One region of the Lelliottia sp. genome, then DNA from elsewhere that is predicted to be linked to it. Evidence: predicted binding sites of a transcription regulator. Region 1 holds the regulator's gene; each other region holds the start of a gene.

The links. The regulator CRP, encoded in region 1, controls carbon source genes, mostly activating them, when cyclic AMP is high. The targets are predictions, from matches to a motif close to ATGTGANNNNNNTCACAT.
Region 2: aaeR (HTH-type transcriptional activator AaeR) is a predicted target of CRP. The motif match lies at 1,271-1,288, and genes of this name have one in related genera.
Region 3: garD (galactarate dehydratase) is a predicted target of CRP. The motif match lies at 1,277-1,294, and genes of this name have one in related genera.
Region 4: ACKI5T_RS13790 (CidA/LrgA family protein) is a predicted target of CRP. The motif match lies at 836-853, and genes of this name have one in related genera.

What each region holds. Positions count from the first base shown of each region.
Region 1 is NZ_JAZQNX010000028.1:71,044-74,271, reverse strand. Features, by position in the region: gene ACKI5T_RS15720 (phosphoribulokinase) at 1-147, shown strand, start outside; gene ACKI5T_RS15715 (OsmC family protein) at 193-597, opposite strand; gene crp (cAMP-activated global transcriptional regulator CRP) at 907-1,539, shown strand; gene ACKI5T_RS15705 (YccS/YhfK family putative transporter) at 1,597-3,228, shown strand, end outside.
Region 2 is NZ_JAZQNX010000018.1:139,943-143,170, reverse strand. Features, by position in the region: gene tldD (metalloprotease TldD) at 1-289, shown strand, start outside; gene aaeR (HTH-type transcriptional activator AaeR) at 327-1,253, opposite strand; gene aaeX (p-hydroxybenzoic acid efflux pump operon protein AaeX) at 1,433-1,636, shown strand; gene aaeA (p-hydroxybenzoic acid efflux pump subunit AaeA) at 1,644-2,576, shown strand; gene aaeB (p-hydroxybenzoic acid efflux pump subunit AaeB) at 2,582-3,228, shown strand, end outside.
Region 3 is NZ_JAZQNX010000018.1:29,210-32,437, forward strand. Features, by position in the region: gene ACKI5T_RS09865 (MFS transporter) at 1-1,005, opposite strand, end outside; gene garD (galactarate dehydratase) at 1,418-2,989, shown strand; gene ACKI5T_RS09875 (DeoR family transcriptional regulator) at 3,045-3,228, opposite strand, start outside.
Region 4 is NZ_JAZQNX010000024.1:158,396-161,623, reverse strand. Features, by position in the region: gene dusC (tRNA dihydrouridine(16) synthase DusC) at 1-335, opposite strand, end outside; gene ACKI5T_RS13795 (hypothetical protein) at 423-686, opposite strand; gene ACKI5T_RS13790 (CidA/LrgA family protein) at 902-1,300, shown strand; gene ACKI5T_RS13785 (CidB/LrgB family autolysis modulator) at 1,297-1,992, shown strand; gene cdd (cytidine deaminase) at 2,121-3,005, shown strand; gene sanA (outer membrane permeability protein SanA) at 3,133-3,228, shown strand, end outside.

The sequences.
Region 1 (3,228 bases):
TATCCGTGGCTGCTGGCGATGCTGCAGGGCTCGTTTATTTCGCACATAAATACGCTGGTCGTGCCGGGCGGGAAGATGGGACTGGCGATGGAGCTGATCATGATGCCGCTGGTGCAACGGCTGATGGAAGGCAAAAAGATCGAATGATCCTATTCCCTCTCCCCATGGGAGAGGGCTAAATCTCGTCAACGCTTACGCTTCAATCACTTCATACGAATGCGTGATTTTCACCGCTTTTTCCAGCATCAACGCGACCGAGCAGTACTTCTCCGCAGAAAGATCCACCGCACGGGAAACTGCGGCATCTTTCAGCGCCTTGCCGGCCACAATGAAGTGCAGATTGATGTGCGTAAACAGACGCGGCGCTTCTTCGCGACGCTCTGATGTCAGCTTCACTTCGCAATCGGTGACGTCATGACGCCCTTTTTGCAGAATCGAGACCACGTCGATGGCACTGCATCCACCCGCCGCCATCAGCACCACTTCCATCGGACTTGGCGCTTTATCGCCGGAGTTGCCATCCATCAAAATCTGGTGTCCTGAAGCGGATTCGCCGAGGAACGTTAAACCTTCAACCCATTTCACACGCGCTTGCATTTTATTCACTCCGACGTTGCATTTTTCCGGACAGATTACCCGCGCGTTACAATTCTCGCAACGGAAGACGACCTGCGTCATGCTGAAGCGAGACACCAGGAGACACGCGGCAAAAGCTATGCTAAAACACTCTGGATGGTACAGTAATACATTGACGTTACACATGTATGCAAAGGACATCAAACATTACAGGCTGCAAACATTTATGACAGCCTAATTCCCAGGTACGGGGAAGAATTCGATTGCAACCCCAGAGTCAGGATGCGATTTATGACTCTGGTGACAGCTTATAACAGAGGATAACAGCGCATGGTGCTTGGCAAACCGCAAACAGACCCGACTCTCGAATGGTTCTTGTCTCATTGCCATATTCATAAGTACCCATCGAAGAGCACGCTGATTCACCAGGGTGAAAAAGCGGAAACGTTGTATTACATCGTCAAAGGCTCGGTGGCAGTGCTTATTAAAGATGAAGAAGGAAAAGAGATGATCCTTTCTTATCTGAACCAGGGCGATTTCATCGGCGAACTGGGCCTGTTTGAAGAAGGCCAGGAACGTAGCGCCTGGGTACGTGCAAAATCGGCCTGTGAAGTGGCTGAGATCTCCTACAAAAAATTCCGTCAGTTAATTCAGGTTAACCCGGATATTCTGTTGCGCCTGTCTTCGCAGATGGCTCGCCGCCTGCAAATCACCTCCGAGAAAGTGGGTAACCTCGCCTTCCTGGATGTGACCGGTCGCATCGCGCAAACGCTGTTGAACCTGGCGAAACAGCCTGACGCTATGACTCACCCTGACGGCATGCAAATTAAAATTACCCGTCAGGAAATTGGTCAGATCGTCGGTTGCTCCCGTGAAACCGTTGGCCGTATCCTGAAAATGCTGGAAGATCAGAACCTGATCTCCGCCCACGGTAAAACTATCGTGGTTTACGGAACGCGTTAATTCCGGTCGAACGGCGTGCCACCGCAAGGTGTCACGCCGTTTTTGTCTCTGGCATCTATGTGGCGCAGGCTGATCTATCACCCGGAAGTTAACTACGCACTTCGGCAAACGCTGGTGTTATGTCTCCCCGTGGCCGTCGGTTTGATTCTGGGTCATCTGCAACACGGTCTGCTTTTTTCCCTCGTCCCTGCCTGCTGTAACATTGCCGGTCTCGATACGCCGCATAAACGCTTTTTCAAACGCCTGATTATTGGCGGATCGCTTTTTGCCGGATGTAGCCTGGCAGTACAGCTTTTGCTGGCGCGCGATATCCCCTTGCCGCTGATTTTAACCGTGCTGGCACTCACGCTCGGCGTGACGGCGGAAATCAGTTCTCTGCATGCCCGATTGCTCCCCGCTTCGCTAATTGCCTCGATTTTCACCCTCAGCCTCGCCGGGAATATGCCCGTCTGGGAACCGTTGCTGATCTACGCGTTCGGCACGCTGTGGTACGGATTATTCAACTGGTTCTGGTTTTGGATGTGGCGCGAGCAGCCTTTGCGCGAATCCTTAAGCCTGCTCTACGTTCAGCTCGCTGATTACTGCGAAGCAAAATACACCCTGCTGACGCAGCACACCGACCCGGAAAAGGCGCTGCCGCCGCTGCTGACGCGTCAGCAAAAAGTGGTCGATTTAATCAGCCAGTGCTATCAGCAGCTGCACATGCTGGCGGCCAATAAAAATCATGAATACAAACGGCTGCTGCGCACGTTTCAGGTAGGGCTGGATCTCCAGGAACATATCTCCGTCAGCCTGCATCATCCACAGGAAGTGCAAAAACTGGTGGAGCGCAGCCATGCCGAAGCGGTGATCCGCTGGAATGCCCAGACGGTCGCGGCGCGTCTGCGCGTGCTGGCTGACGATATTCTTTATCACCGCTACCCCACGCGCTTTACCATGGATAAGCCATTGGGCGCGCTGGAGAAAATCGCCCGTCAGCATCCGGATAACCCGGTCGGGCAGTTCTGCGCATGGCATTTCAGCCGCATCGCACGCGTGCTGCGCACCCAACGTCCGCTCTATCCCCGTGACCTGATGGCGGATAAGCAGAAACGGCTGCCGCTACTGCCAGCGCTGAAAAGCTATCTGTCTTTTAAATCCTCTGCCCTGCGAAATGCGGCGCGCATTAGCGTGATGCTGAGTATCGCCAGCCTGATGGGCGTGGCGCTGCATTTACCCAAGCCCTACTGGATTTTAATGACTGTGCTGTTCGTGACGCAGAACGGCTATGGCGCGACGCGCGTGCGGATCCTGCACCGGGCGGGCGGGACTATTGCCGGCCTGGTGATTGCGGGTGTCACGCTGCACTTCCACGTTCCGGACGGTTACACCCTGGCGGGTATGCTGCTTATCACGCTGGTCAGCTATCTGTTTATCCGTAAAAACTATGGCTGGGCAATGGTCGGTTTCACGGTCACCGCGGTGTATACCCTGCAACTGCTTACTCTGAATGGCGAACAGTTTATTGTTGCCCGACTGGTGGATACGCTGATTGGCTGTCTGATTGCGTTTGGCGGCATGGTCTGGCTGTGGCCACAGTGGCAAAGCGGGCTGTTGCGCCAGAATGCTCACGATGCGCTCGAGGCCGACCAGCAGGCTATTCGCCTGATCCTCAGCGCCGACCCGCAGCCGTCACCGCTGGCGTACCAG
Region 2 (3,228 bases), on a different contig from region 1:
CTTCGCGCCAAACTTTGGTGGCGGACAGGTGGATATCACCTCCGGGAAATTTGTCTTCTCAACGTCCGAAGCGTATCTGATTGAGAAAGGCAAAGTCACCAAAGCGGTGAAAGGTGCCACGCTGATTGGTTCCGGAATCGAAGCGATGCAGCAGATTTCAATGGTCGGTAACGATCTCAAACTGGATAAAGGAGTTGGCGTCTGCGGTAAAGAAGGCCAGAGCCTGCCGGTTGGCGTGGGCCAGCCGACGCTGAAAGTCGACAGTTTGACGGTCGGCGGCACAGCCTGATCGCTGATTGTTCATGCCCTCTACGGAGGGCATTTTATTACTCTTTTCTTCGCCCTCGCATTCCCTGATACAACTCCGCCACTTCCACAAAATAATCGGTCAGATAGTTAATGCACACCTGAACTTTCAGCGGCAGCTTGTCCTTTTCGGTGTACAGCGCGTAGACCGGGCGTGGGTCCGACTGATAACGCGGGAACAGGATCTCCAGTTCACCGCTGTTGATCTCATTGATCACCCACATCAGCGGCACGTATGCGATCCCCGCACCGGCCACCAGCCAGCGAGAAATCGTCATCGGATCGTTGGTCACAAACCGTCCCTGCGGCAGCAGTTTGGTTGATAGGCCTTCTGGCGCGATCAGCTCAAATTCGTTGTCCGGCCGCACGCTGTATTCCAGCCATGAATGATTGCTCAGATCCGCAGGTTTTTCCGGGACACCAAATTGCACCAGATAATTTTTTGAGGCACAGACGACCATGGGCATACTGCCCAGGCGACGGGAGAAAAGACTGGAATCCTGGAGCGCACCGACGCGGATCACGACGTCCAGCCCGTCAGCAATCAGGTCCGGTGCCGGGATCCCGGTAACTAAATTAACCGTCAGCCCTGGGTACTCTTTCAGCATTTCCGCGGTCATACCGGCGAGGACATTTTGTGCCATAGTTGAAGAACACCCGATGCGCAGCGTGCCGATAGGGGTGTTGTTAAAGGCATAAAGTTGTTCATGCACATCCTGAACTTCATGCAGCATGCGCCGACAGCCTTGATAATAAATTTTACCGGCCTCCGTCAGCCCAATACTACGGGTGCTGCGATTTAGCAGCTTGACCTGAAGTTCATCCTCCAGTTTTGATACCGTCTGGCTGATGGATGACACACTCATCTGCAACTGCCTTGCAGCAGCGGTAAAAGAGCCAAATTCGACGACTTTGGCAAAGACGGACATGCGCTTTAAACGTTCCATTGTTCACTCTGGCTTAAAAGTGATTTAGATCACATATTATAGATAACAGCATAACAGTTACGTTAAAATATTATTAATGAGTTAACGGCTTCGCCATTCCCGCCCGGCTTTTCTTGCCTACAGCGATGGCGTGAGCAAAAAAAATTCAGTCGCCTGCTCGCACTATAATCAAGGTCAACATGAGTCTGTTTCCCGTTTTCGTGGTGTTTGGTCTGTCCTTCCCACCGATTTTTTTCGAACTGATTTTATCACTGGCGATTTTCTGGCTGGTGCGTAAGGTGCTGGCCCCGACTGGTATCTACGATTTTGTCTGGCACCCTGCATTGTTTAATACCGCGCTGTATTGCTGCCTTTTCTACTTAATATCGCGCATGTTTGTCTGAGGTAGATGTGAAAACACTAACAAGAAATATCTCCCGTACTGCCATTACTGTGGTGCTGGTTATTCTGGCCTTTATCGCCATCTCGCGCGCATGGGTATTTTATACCGAATCACCTTGGACGCGTGATGCGCGCTTTAGCGCGGATATCGTGGCGATTGCGCCTGATGTGGCGGGCCTCATTACAGCGGTAAACGTGCGTGATAATCAGCTGGTCAAAAAAGATCAGGTTCTCTTTACGATTGACCAGCCGCGTTATCAGAAAGCATTAGAAGAGTCAGAAGCAGACGTGGCCTATTATCAGGCGCTCGCCACGGAAAAGCGTCGTGAGGCGGGGCGTCGCAACAAGTTAGGCATTCAGGCGATGTCTCGCGAAGAGATTGATCAGTCGAACAACCTGCTGCAAACCGTTCTTCATCAGTTGGCAAAAGCAGAAGCCACCCGCGATCTGGCGAAACTGGATCTGGAACGTACGGTCATCCGCGCGCCCTCGGATGGCTGGGTGACAAACCTCAACGTCTACACGGGCGAGTTTATTACGCGCGGCTCAACGGCAGTGGCGCTGGTCAAACAGCACTCCTTCTACGTTCTGGCTTATATGGAAGAGACCAAGCTTGAGGGCGTTCGCCCAGGGTATCGCGCAGAAATCACGCCGCTTGGCAGCAACCGTGTGCTGAAAGGCACGGTGGACAGCATTGCCGCGGGCGTCACCAACTCCAGCGCCACTCGCGACAGCAAAGGCATGGCCACAGTAGATTCCAATTTAGAATGGGTGCGCCTGGCGCAGCGTGTGCCGGTGCGTATTCGCCTGGATGACGAGCAGGGAAATCTGTGGCCCGCCGGGACTACGGCGACGGTAGTCATTACCGGCGAGAAAGATCGCAATGCCAGCAACGACTCTCTGTTCCGTAAAATCGCGCATCGCCTGCGTGAGTTTGGGTAATCACGATGGGTATTTTTACCATCGCCAGCCAGCACCTTCGCTTCGCCGTTAAGCTGGCATTCGCCATCGTCCTGGCACTGTTTGTGGGCTTCCACTTTCAGCTGGAGACACCGCGCTGGGCCGTGCTGACAGCGGCGCTTGTTGCGGCCGGTCCGGCGTTTGCCGCCGGGGGGGAGCCCTATTCCGGTGCTATCCGCTATCGCGGCATGCTGCGTATCGTCGGGACTTTTATCGGCTGTGCGGCCGCGCTGGTTATCATTATTACGATGATTCGTTCGCCACTGCTGATGCTGATGGTGTGTTGTGTGTGGGCCGGTTTTTGCACGTGGGTTTCTTCGCTGGTAAAAGTGGAGAACTCGTATGCCTGGGGACTCTCGGGTTACACCGCCTTGATTATTGTGATTACGATTCAGGCTGAACCTTTACTGGCCCCGCAGTTTGCCGTCGAGCGTTGCAGCGAAATCGTGATGGGTATCGTCTGCGCGATCGTTGCCGATCTGCTGTTCTCGCCGCGATCCATTAAACAAGAAGTCGACCGTGAACTCGACGCCATTATTGTTGCCCAGTACCAACTCATGCAGCTGTGCATAAAGCATGGCGACAGTGCGGAGATGGACAATGCCTGGGGGGCGCTTGTCCGGCGTACCGCTGC
Region 3 (3,228 bases), on a different contig from region 1:
AGCCAACAGCATTCCGAGCACAATCGGCAACTTACGTGCCAGAGTAATCGACTTACCGCTTTTAATCAGATGATCCGAGAACACGCCGCCTAGTACACCGCCCGCAAATCCACACAGCGCCGGGATGGAGGCCACCAGGCCGACTTTCAGAATCGACATGCCCTTTTCCTGCACCAGATAAATCGGGAACCAGGTGAGGAAGAACCAGGTGATGGTGTTGATAAAGTATTGACCAAAAAACACGCCGAGCATCATGCGGTTCGTCAATAACTGTTTGATGTAATGAAGCTTTGGACCACTCGCCGCTTTATCGCCTGGCTTTTTATGATCCATATCGACCACTGCGCCACCGTCAGTGATGAACTTCAGCTCTTCAGCAGACATACGTGGGTGATCGGTTGGGTTGTGAACGAACTTGACCCACATTCCGGTCAGCACAAAGCCAATAACGCCCATCACGGTAAAGACGTGTTCCCAGCCCCACGCAAAGGTCAACCAACCCAGCAGCGGCGAGAACAGCGCCAGAGAGAAATACTGTGCAGAGTTGAAAATGGCGGATGCCGTGCCACGCTCTTTCGTCGGGAACCAGGCCGCAACGATACGGGCGTTAGCCGGGAATGACGGTGCTTCGGAGAAGCCCAGCATAAAGCGCATGATGAACATCGAAATGCCTGCCCACGCCAGCGGCACGAAATCGACAAAACCTTGTAAGAACGTGAACAACGACCAGAAAAACAGGCTATAGGTGTAGACTTTTTTCGAGCCAAACTTGTCGAGCAACCAGCCGCCAGGGATTTGCATCAGCAGATAGGCCCAGCCAAACGCGGAGAAGATATACCCCATCGATACCGCGCTTAACTGCAGCTCTTTTGCAACTTCGGTCCCGGCAATCGAAAGTGTTGCGCGGTCAGCGTAGTTAACCGCCGTCACAATGAAAATAATCAGTAATATTAAATGACGGGTATGAATACCCTTTTTTGTTTCTACAGCAGTATCTAGTGACATGTTTATTTCCTCGGGCACATCGATGTTGGTATTTTTATTATTTTGAGAGAAATCTATACTGATTATTATCGATAGCAGGCAATATCAGTTAATTAACCAGATGCAATGAAATCGTGATTAAGTATAAACATCACCCCCGGCCCGCACATTGTCGCATCGCTCAATTATCTCACCTCTCAGGAATAATATTTTGAGCATATGCACAACTCCCTGGGCGCTAATGCACAGATTTACGCATTCCCCGCCAGACGCCGTCAGTACTCGCCCTGATGAGTGATCTTGATCACATTTTTATCCCGTAAGTCCTGACATTCTTTATTAAAGCAGGCAGCGTCTTTATTTTTTCTAATAAGAAAATAAGCACACTCTTAACGACATTTAATATCTACTTTTCGCTGGAGAATACTGAACAATGGCCGACATCGAAATTCGACAAGCGTCGCCGACGGCGTTCTATATAAAAGTACACGACACTGATAACGTGGCGATTATTGTTAACGACAACGGCCTGAAAGCAGGAACGCGTTTCCCCGATGGCCTGGAACTGATAGAGCACATTCCCCAGGGACATAAAGTCGCACTGGTCGATATTCCTGCGCACGGTGAAATCGTCCGTTACGGCGAAATCATCGGCTACGCAGTACGCGCCGTGCCGCAGGGCAGTTGGATTGATGAATCGCTCGTCGAACTGCCAGAAGCACCACCGCTCAATACCTTACCGCTGGCGACCCGCGTGCCGGAGCCACTGCCCCCGCTGGAAGGATACACCTTCGAAGGCTATCGCAATGCCGACGGCAGCGTGGGTACCAAAAATCTGCTCGGCATTACCACCAGCGTGCATTGCGTGGCGGGCGTGGTGGATTACGTGGTCAAAATCATCGAACGTGATTTGCTACCAAAATACCCGAACGTCGACGGTGTGGTGGGGCTGAACCATTTGTATGGCTGTGGCGTGGCGATTAACGCGCCCGCAGCCGTTGTGCCCATCCGTACCATCCACAACATTTCGCTGAACCCGAATTTCGGCGGTGAGGTAATGGTGATTGGCCTGGGCTGCGAAAAACTCCAGCCAGAGCGCCTATTACAGGGCACCGACGATGTGAAGGCAATCCCCGTAGACAGCGCAAGCATTGTGCGTTTGCAGGATGAGCATCACGTTGGCTTTAGATCGATGGTGGACGACATTCTGCAGGTTGCCACGATCCATCTGGAAAGGCTGAACAAGCGTCAACGCGAAACCTGCCCGGCTTCTGAGCTGGTTGTCGGCACGCAGTGCGGCGGCAGCGATGCGTTCTCCGGCGTCACAGCAAATCCAGCGGTCGGCTACGCCTCGGATCTGTTTGTGCGTTGCGGCGCAACGGTAATGTTCTCGGAAGTCACCGAAGTGCGCGATGCGATCCACCTTCTGACTCCGCGCGCCATCAACGAAGAGGTGGGTAAACGCCTGCTGGAAGAGATGGCCTGGTACGATAACTATCTCGACTTGGGGCAAACCGACCGCAGCGCGAACCCGTCCCCCGGCAACAAAAAAGGCGGTCTGGCAAACGTGGTGGAAAAAGCGTTGGGTTCGATTGCGAAATCTGGTCAGAGCGCGATTTCAGAGGTGCTCTCGCCAGGCCAGCGCCCGACCAAACGCGGTTTGATTTATGCCGCAACGCCCGCCAGCGATTTTGTCTGCGGTACGCAGCAGGTCGCATCCGGCATTACGGTGCAGGTCTTCACCACCGGTCGCGGTACGCCGTACGGTCTGATGGCCGTTCCGGTCATCAAGATGGCGACGCGCACCGAGCTGGCAAACCGTTGGTATGACTTGATGGATATCAACGCGGGCACCATTGCTACCGGCGAAGAGAGCATTGAGGACGTGGGCTGGAAACTGTTCCACTTTATTCTTGATGTGGCGAGCGGCCGCAAGAAAACCTTCTCGGATCAATGGGGCTTGCACAACCAGCTAGCAGTGTTTAACCCGGCGCCGGTGACATGATAGCCCTCTAAACGCAATCGCCCTCTGCTTAGAGGAGAGGGCGATTTAAACAGCCTTACCCCGCAACAAGAATCACATCAATCCCGTTTTTACGCAGCCCTTCCAGACTTTCAGTCGGGATGCCTTCATCGACAATAATCATATCAATGCGTTGCGTATCAATAATTTTATGCAAGCTTGAACGGTTAAACTTTGTTGAATCCGTCACGACAATAATCCGCTCTGCGACTTCACACATT
Region 4 (3,228 bases), on a different contig from region 1:
AGCGTTGCGCCGCCCCCGCTACCGTTAACCATTTTTGACGGGCAGCCGCAGTTGAGATCCACGCCATAAGAGCCCAGCTCCACGGCGCGCGCAGCGTTTTCCGCCAGCCACTCGGGGTATTGGCCTAAAAGCTGAATGCGAACCAGCGTGCCTGACGTCGTCCGACTCTGACGATGCAATTCCGGGCAGAGTCGATAAAACGACTTTGCGGGCAACAGCATATCGACCACACGCAAAAATTCGGTGACGCAGAGATCGTAATCATTAACCTCGGTCAGCAGCTCGCGCACCAGTGAGTCGAGCACACCTTCCATCGGCGCCAGTAATACACGCATTCTCAATACCTGTGAAAAAAGACGCGCTATGGTAGCCGCTCTCCTGGCGCGTGGAAAGGGTTGATTAATGCGCGTCCCGAGGCTATATCACGTAAATACAAAACCAATAATCACCACGATGGCAAGCACCAGCGAAATGATGGCGGGCCCCGTCATAAATGCGTGCACTGTCAGTTTTTCTTCTTTCTTAATGGAAGCAAATCGCGCAAGGGCGCTTTTCTCATCAGAAGCAATAATTTCTTCGAACTGCTTTTCGTAGCCCTGCTCTTTCAATGTAGACGCGGCGTCAATATCTGCTGCTGGTCGTGCGTGAACCGTGCTGCCCTTTTTGAAAATGAAATATTCTGGCATGGTGATCTCCTGCCTGAGGGGGAGATTTATCATATCATTACCGCCGAAAAACCACCCGGTACTACACTGTTTTCTATCGCCTTTACCCTTAATTCTGGGGAAATGCCCGACGTTCCAAATTGGAATGTCTGGTATGCTCAAATTTCATGATGTGATCCGTAGCACGTTTCCAGGTTTAATTGTATGATGAATGCGTTTCATCAAGGACTTTCACCATGATCAAAGCACTCAATACTGTCTGGCAATATCTGCGCGCGTTTATCCTTATTTACGCTTGCCTCTATGCAGGAATTTTCGTCGCATCCCTGCTGCCTATCACCATTCCGGGCAGCATAATCGGCATGCTGATTATGTTTTTGCTGCTGGCACTGCAAATTCTGCCCGCAAAGTGGGTCAACCCGGGATGCTTTGTGCTGATTCGCTATATGGCGCTGCTGTTCGTGCCGATCGGCGTGGGGGTGATGCAGTATTACGATGTGCTAAAGGCCCAGTTTGGTCCGATTGTGGTCTCATGCGCCATCAGCACGCTGGTGGTGTTCCTGGTGGTGAGTTGGAGTTCACATCTGGTGCATGGTGAACGTAAAGTGGTAGGGCAAAAAGGAAACCAAAAATGATGGCCAATATCTGGTGGTCACTGCCGTTGACGCTGGTGGTTTTCTTCGCCGCCCGGAAACTTGCCGCCCGTTTTAAAATGCCGCTACTCAACCCGCTGCTGGTCGCCATGGTGGTGATTATTCCCTTCCTGCTGATCACCCATATTCCTTACGAGCGCTACTTTGCGGGCAGCAAAATTTTGAACGATCTGTTGCAGCCTGCGGTCGTTGCTCTGGCGTTACCGCTCTACGAACAACTCCACCAGATCCGCGCACGCTGGAAATCCATCATCACGATCTGCCTGATTGGCAGCGTAGTCGCGATGGTGACAGGGACATCTGTTGCCCTGCTGATGGGCGCTTCGCCGCAGATCGCCGCCTCAATATTACCGAAATCCGTGACCACGCCAATTGCGATGGCCGTGGGTGGCAGCATTGGTGGCATTCCCGCTATTAGCGCGATGTGCGTCATTTTTGTCGGTATTTTGGGCGCCGTATTTGGACACACGCTGCTGAATTTGATGCGCATTCGAACCAAAGCGGCGCGTGGGCTGGCAATGGGAACCGCATCGCATGCGCTCGGCACAGCGCGTTGCGCGGAACTGGATTATCAGGAAGGCGCGTTTAGCTCTTTAGCCCTGGTGATATGTGGGATCATGACATCGCTCATTGCGCCGTTCTTATTCCCGATCATTCTGGCCGTGATGGGTTAAAATTTGCGATGCGTCGCGCAATTTTCATTTTGATTTCATAAGTTGCATACATAATGAGAACTGGATCACATATAAAGCGGTAGTGGCTCCGTAAACTACCGATCCATTAACCTTTATGAGGCATTGCCATGCACCCACGTTTTCAATCTGCTTTCGCCCAGCTCGCCGAGAATTTGCAATCAGCCCTGGCTCCGGTTCTAGCGGATGAGCACTTCCCCGCCCTGCTGACGGCTGAGCAGGTCACGATGCTTAAACAGGCTACGGGACTGGACGAAGACGCGCTGGCTTTCGCACTGCTCCCGCTGGCTGCCGCCTGCGCAAGAGCCGACCTTTCCCACTTCAACGTTGGCGCCATCGCGCGCGGCGTAAGTGGCGCCTGGTATTTCGGCGGGAACATGGAGTTCCTGGGTGCGACGATGCAGCAAACAGTCCACGCCGAGCAGAGCGCGATCAGTCACGCCTGGCTTCGCGGTGAGCTCGCTCTGAAAGCCATCACCGTTAACTACACCCCTTGCGGTCACTGTCGCCAGTTTATGAATGAGCTGAACAGTGGTCTGGAACTGCGCATTAACCTGCCGGGTCGTGAGCCGCATACCCTGAGTGATTACCTGCCGGATGCCTTTGGTCCGAAAGACCTCGACATCAAAACGCTGCTGATGGATGAGCAGAACCACGGTTATGCGTTAACGGGCGATGAACTGACGCAGTCTGCCATTGCCGCCGCCAATAAAAGTCACGCGCCGTACAGCCAGTCACCGAGTGGCGTTGCGCTGGAGTGCCGTGATGGCCGTATTTTCTCTGGCAGTTATGCCGAGAACGCCGCATTTAACCCAACCCTGCCACCGCTGCAAGGCGCCCTGAATTTACTGAGCCTGAACGGCTACGATTATCCAGATATTCAGCGCGCGATCCTCGCTGAAAAAGCTGATGCGCCTCTGATTCAGTGGGATGCCACCGCGGCAACCCTGAAAGCGCTGGGCTGTTCTAACATTGATCGCACCTTGTTGGCGTAATCCTTCTTTGCGGGCAGAAATGCCCGCGAAACTGATGAAAATCCCCTCAATCAAATCGCAGTTTCTTGCGCTTCCCAGGCGGGTAAAGTAGCCTGAGTGAAATTTCACCCACGGACGAGTCATCTTCATGTTAAAGCGTGTGTTTTACAGCCTGTCTGTCCTGGTCGGCATACTGCTGTTGGCTGCGCTCGGCCTCGACCGCTGGATGAGCTGGAAAACCGCC